Regions from separate parts of the Mucilaginibacter sp. 14171R-50 genome, predicted to be linked through region 1. Evidence: riboswitches for the same ligand, from Rfam matches in the RefSeq annotation. Region 1 holds a riboswitch; the other holds the start of a gene.
What was found. Region 1 has a riboswitch for S-adenosylmethionine ahead of metH (methionine synthase). Riboswitches for the same ligand answer to the same signal wherever they lie in the genome.

Region 1 (3,204 bases):
GTTATTACCCCGGAACGAGAACGATATATTACTTACCCCACCGCTTACTTTAGCCAGCGGCAGGTTTTGTTTTATCCAGCGGGTAGCTTCAATAAAATCTACTGCATAGTTGTTATGCTCTTCAAGCCCGGTGGCTACGGTCAGGATGTTGGGATCGAAGATGATATCCTGCGGAGGGAAACCTACTTCATCAACCAGTATGCGATAACTGCGTTCGCAGATCTCTTTACGGCGTTCCAATGAATCGGCCTGGCCGGTTTCATCAAAGGCCATTACTACTGTTGCAGCACCATAGCTTAATATTTTGCGGGCGTATTCTTTAAATTTTTCCTCGCCTTCTTTTAACGAGATGGAGTTGACGATACCCTTGCCCTGTAAGCATTTTAATCCAGCCTCAATAACCGTCCATTTGGAGGAATCGATCATGATAGGCAGCCTGGCAATATCCGGTTCGCTGGCAACCAGGTTCAGGAATTTTACCATCACCGCTTCCGAGTCGATCATCCCCTCGTCCATGTTGATATCGATCACCTGCGCGCCGCCTTCTACCTGTTGCAACGCTACGCTCAGGGCTGCCTCGTAATCTTCGGCCAGGATAAGCTTCGAAAACTTAGGCGACCCGGTGATATTGGTACGCTCACCAATGTTCACAAAGTTGGTTTCGGGCGTAAGCGTTACGGCTTCCAGTCCGCTTAGGCGCAGGTAGGGCTTAATTTCGGGTATCTGCCTTGGTGAGTATTTAGCGGCCTTATCGGCAATACACTTAATATGCTCGGGCGTGGTGCCACAGCAACCGCCAACAATATTTACCAGGCCTGCCTTCATAAAATCATCAACCTGGTGAGCGGTTTCGTGCGGGGTCTCATCGTAAGCGCCAAATTCGTTTGGCAGCCCCGCATTGGGATAGGCCGAGATGAACACACCTGCCTTTTCAGACAGTTCCTCTAAGTGGGGCCTCATTTCGCGGGCGCCCAAAGCACAGTTTAACCCTACTGATAGGAGGTGCGCGTGACTGATAGAGTTCCAGAACGCCTCTACCGTTTGGCCCGACAAGGTACGGCCGGAGGCGTCGGTAATGGTACCCGATATCATAACGCCGCCAGTTTCCCTAAAGGCGGGGTAATCTTTACCGGCTGCCCGGCATTCGTTTTTATACCTGTCGATAGCGAACAAAGCCGCTTTGGCGTTCAGGGTATCAAATATAGTTTCAACCAATAACAGGTCCGAGCCGCCATCAACCAGGCCGCGTACCTGCGTATAATAGGCCTCGGCAAGGTCGTCAAAGGTAACGGCGCGGTAACCCGGATCGTTCACATCGGGCGACAGCGATGCGGTACGGTTTGTGGGACCTACGGCTCCGGCTACAAAGCGCGGTTTTGAAGGGTCGCGCTTCGTATATTCGTCAGCTACTTCACGCGCAATGCGGGCACCCTCGTAACTCAATTCATAATCAAGCTCCTCCAGGTGATAATCGGCCAGGGATATGCGTTGTGTGCTAAAAGTATTTGTCTCGATGATATCCGCACCGGCATCTAAATATTCGGCATGGATAGCCCTGATAACATCCGGGCGGGTGATATTCAACAGGTCGTTATTTCCCTTAAGGTCGGATGCATGGTCGCGGAAACGCTCCCCGCGAAAATCCTGCTCGGTGAGCTCGTACCGCTGTATCATGGTACCCATAGCTCCGTCAATAACCAATATACGCTTCTGTAGTTCTTTTCTAATGTCCATTTGTTGAGATGTGAGACAGGAGATATGAGATGTGAGATAGGAAACTAATTTCCATTATCTATCAAAATATTATTGCCGTGCTGAGAAGCGGAGCTTTCTCAAATCTCACATCTAATATCTCAAATCTAAGTGCAGCTTACTCGAAAAGTCGGGTGTTAAATTGACTTTCACTTATCTGTCCCCGGTTATTCTTTTAACCGGAGTAGAATGTAGCACCTTGTTAAGTAACAGGTTGCTAAGACATCGCAGGGTCTAATCCCTCCGTCTTTCTCCATAAGCGGTACAAATATGAATAATAATGTTGTAAAGTGCAAGCGTATTAATTACACCAAGGCTTTCAAAGCGGACAAACAAAAAAGCCGCCTGCTTACAGCAAACGGCTTTTCAATTTTATTTATGATATCCGATTATCTTCTGTTACCACCAAATATGCGCAATAATAACAGGAACAGGTTAACAAAATCAAGGTACAAAGTTAGCGCACCCATTATAGCTGTCTTTTTAGCTGTAGAATCGCCATACTCAATGCCTGCGCCAATACGTTTCAGTTTTTGTACATCATAAGCGGTTAAGCCCACAAATACGGCTACAAGTATATAGCTTATCAATAGGTCAAAACTGCTGCTGCGGAAAATAAATAGATTTAGTATCGTAGCAACAATACCACCTATCAGCAACATGATCAGGATAGAGCCGAATTTGGTAAGGTCCTGTTGTGTGGTGTAACCGCCAATAGCCATTACGCCAAAAACAATAGCAGCAGTTATAAATGCTGTTGAAATTGTGCCGAATGAGTATATGTAAAAAATATAACTAAGGCTTATACCCATTATAGCCGAAAAAGCCAGGAACATTAAAATAGTGGCAAAAACACTTAGTTTGTTAAGGCCTCGGGCCAGTATAATTACAAATATCAGTGGCGCGAACATAGTGATGGTGCCAAAGATATTATTCTGCCCTGTTTCAGTGTCGCGTAGCAAGCCCGATAGTTCGGGGATAAAAGAAAAGGCATAGGTACATACAGACGATATGCCCAGGGCAACAAACATCCAAACAAATACATTAGCAATGAACCTGCGGGATGCTTCAGGGTTTTCTACGTAACTTACGTTATCGTAAACGTATTCAAAATTATCGGTTTTGGTTTCCATGTATTTCAGAAATTATTTGTACGAATATAATAAAAACGATGTAATGATTGAAAAAGTTGTAGCGGTTAAAAAGGTTACAATTGGCTGTGAATTCTAAGTTAATCTTTTAGTTAACTGCTCCTCTACTTTTTTAAACATTTGCAGTGGCTTCAATGCCCTCCAGTGAAGGTCATCAAGCTGACCGCCAAAATTGATGTAATAATCAATGTTGCTGTGTTTAAACTCGGATATCACATGGTCGCGGAAGTTTATGCCAGCTATCCAGCCATCTTCAACCTCCTGGAACCACTCTTCGTAATAGCTGTCGTCAGAGAAGTGA
Region 2 (3,204 bases), 660 kb from region 1:
AACGGTGGTTAACGGGCAACCGGCCTGGCTTAGCGGCGCTCCATTGTTAATTATGGGCGGCCTTGTGGCGTTAACCATAGCTATTGTGGTGCTTTTCCCAAAAATTACCAAGGCGGTACCATCGTCGCTGGTGGCAATTATTATTGTATTTGTTTTGGTGCTGGGTTTTGGTATCCCCACAAAAACAGTAAGCGATATTGCGTCTGTCAGCGGTGGTTTTCCGCCTTTTCATATCCCAGCCATTCCGCTAAACTTTCACACGCTCAACATTATTTTCCCTTATGCTTTAATTATGGCAGCAGTAGGCTTAACAGAGGGGTTATTAACCTTAAACCTGGTTGATGAAATGACCGCAACAAGGGGCAACGGCAACCGCGAATGTATAGCACAGGGTAGCGCCAATATTTTAAATGGTTTCTTTTTTGGGATGGGCGGCTGCCCCATGATAGCGCAAACTTTGGTAAACCTGTCGGCGGGGGCAAGGGCCCGGTTATCGGGTATTATAGCATCGCTTACTATTTTATTGATCATACTTTTTGGAGCGCCTGTGATAGGCAGGTTGCCAATGGCTGCCCTTACCGGTGTGATGATCATGGTGGCCTTTGGCACTTTTGAATGGATAAGCTTTAGGATATTTAATAAAATGCCTAAACAAGATGTATTTGTGGGGATATTGGTTGCTGTTGTAACCATACTGCTGCACAACCTTGCATTGGCTGTGTTGATAGGCGTTATTATATCGGCCTTGGTGTTTGCCTGGGAAAGTGCAAAACGCATCCGCGCCCGTAAATATATAGACGGTAATGGCGCCAAACATTACGAAATTTACGGCCCGTTATTTTTTGGATCGGCAACGGCGTTTTCTGAAAAGTTTGACATCTCCGGCGATCCTGACGAAGTGATTATAGACTTTAAAGACAGTCGCGTTGCCGATATGTCGGGTATTCAAGCCCTTAACAAATTAACAGAGCGATATCATAAGGCAGGCAAAAAACTCCGTTTAAAGCATCTGAGTAAAGATTGCATCGCTCTGCTAAAAAATGCCGCTGATGTTATTGATGTAAATATTATGGAAGACCCGCATTACTGGGTAGCAACAGAAAAAGCCGGAATAAATTAAAAATTTCTTGCTGAAATTCAGATGTTTAAAACCGAGGGTAAAAATAAATTATAAAGTCTATAGGAATTATAGAATTTATAATTACTTTTGTGATGTAATCGTTCTTTAAATATATACTTATCCAGAAAGACAGAGGGAAAAGGCCCTATGATGTCTTAGCAACCTGTACAGCTTTTAGCTTGTATAAGGTGCTAATTCCTGCTTCGCCACATAGCGTCGAAGATAGATAAGCTGATTTAAAAGACCAACGTGTTTTGCATCCAAAACATGCTCTTGCATCTGCCGGCATCCCTTTAAATTTCTTGTATAAGTTTTTTGCTACTTTTAAACATAGCTATGCTACGTATTAATATCAACTTAAAACAAAAAAACCATGAGTTTACGAATTGGCGACGACGCCCCAAATTTTAAAGCACAAACATCACAAGGCGAAATTGATTTTTACGAATACCTGGGCGATAGCTGGGGAGTGCTTTTCTCGCACCCGGCCGACTATACCCCCGTTTGCACCACCGAACTTGGTAAAACAGCTGCCCTTAAAGATGAGTTTGCGAAGCGTAATGTAAAAGTAGTAGCCTTAAGCACCGATAATGTAGAATCGCACAAAGGTTGGATAAAGGATATCAACGAAACGCAGCATGTTGAGGTTAACTTCCCTATTATTGGCGATGAGAACCGCGAGATATCGCAGGCTTATGATATGATACACCCCAATGCCTCGCTAACAGCTACCGTACGCTCGCTGTTTGTGATAGGCCCGGATAAAAAGATAAAACTGATCATCAGCTACCCTGCCTCAACCGGTCGTAATTTCCAGGAGATATTAAGAGTGATAGACAGTCTGCAGTTAACCGCCTATCATAGCGTAGCAACCCCTGCGGATTGGAAAGATGGCGAAGATGTAGTGGTGCTGCCATCAATCAAAACAGAAGATATCCCGGCTAAATTCCCTAAAGGTTTTAAAGAGGTAAAACCGTATTTGCGTACAACGCCGCAGCCTAATAAATAATCGGGCTGAAAGATAAAGTCGCGTGGCCGAGAGGATAGGTGTTGGTCTGCAAAACCATTTAACGGTAGTTCGAATCTACCCGCGACGTCTGAAACTATACTGACTGACTATAATGACGGGGCGGTGGGCTGAGGAGTCCATCGCCTTTTTTGGTTATTGCAAGGCATTTTAATTAGCCTTTAAAATGGCTAATTTCATGTCAGAAATTTCTGTTATCAATCTCTTAGCCAAATCTACCTGTTTCATAAGCTTTTGATTTTGCTCAATTAATTCTTGAGGAGAACCTTCATCAACCTGTAAAATATTTAGGTTGTTATCAAATTGGAACGAATAACATTTAAATACAGTAGAGCCTTTTGCCTGTACAATATGAATCACTTTATAAATAGTTGTTGTGTTAGGGTAACCGGGATATGATTTATCAATAGCTAAAAGGCTGTCAATTTTTACATTTATTTCCGGATAAGTGGTTCTTTCTAAAATTTTTTTATTAATGCGGGGATGCTCTGCAGATACCTCACTCCAATTTGTAGCAGCCCGATTTTTAGGGTAATGGGAATTAGAATTAAGATAATTTTGAGCTTTAGCCCTGATTTTTTGAATAAGAATATTTGATGTAACATTTTGCGCTTTGGCAAATAAGCCAAGAATAATTAAAGCGATCGTAAAGGTGAGTTTCATGATGTTAGTTTATAGTCGTTAAATATAGTAATGCTAATTTAAATAGTAGAATATTACACATATTATACTTCTTGAATTGTATATTTACGTATGAATACTACCACCAACACCTGGCCAAAGCTCGATTATCATTACCTGAAAGATACCCTTGCCACCGTTCACATGTGGACGCAAATGATAGGCAAGGTGCGCCTTAAAAAAATGCCATGGATAAACCATTCGTGGCAGGTTACGCTTTATGTAAGCGCAACGGGCTTAACAACAGGCAGCATACCCTACGGCGGCGGCGTGTTCCAGATAGACCTTGATTTTATAAAGCATCAACTGCATATCACCACCAGTACGGGCGAAAATATCTCATCGGCATTAGGCGCCGAAACCATTGCAGCTTTCT

Region 2: another riboswitch for S-adenosylmethionine. It lies ahead of GWR56_RS00770 (peroxiredoxin); the one in region 1 lies ahead of metH (methionine synthase).

The regions. Positions count from the first base shown of each region.
Region 1 covers NZ_CP048115.1:840,226-843,429, forward strand. Annotated here, with positions in the region: gene metH (methionine synthase) at 1-1,734, opposite strand, end outside; SAM riboswitch class I at 1,903-2,014, opposite strand; gene GWR56_RS03835 (Bax inhibitor-1/YccA family protein) at 2,142-2,885, opposite strand; gene GWR56_RS03840 (hypothetical protein) at 2,979-3,204, opposite strand, start outside.
Region 2 covers NZ_CP048115.1:178,238-181,441, reverse strand. Annotated here, with positions in the region: gene GWR56_RS00775 (SulP family inorganic anion transporter) at 1-1,120, shown strand, start outside; SAM riboswitch class I at 1,235-1,353, shown strand; gene GWR56_RS00770 (peroxiredoxin) at 1,494-2,129, shown strand; tRNA gene GWR56_RS00765 (tRNA-Cys) at 2,146-2,217, shown strand; gene GWR56_RS00760 (hypothetical protein) at 2,298-2,810, opposite strand; gene GWR56_RS00755 (DUF5996 family protein) at 2,901-3,204, shown strand, end outside.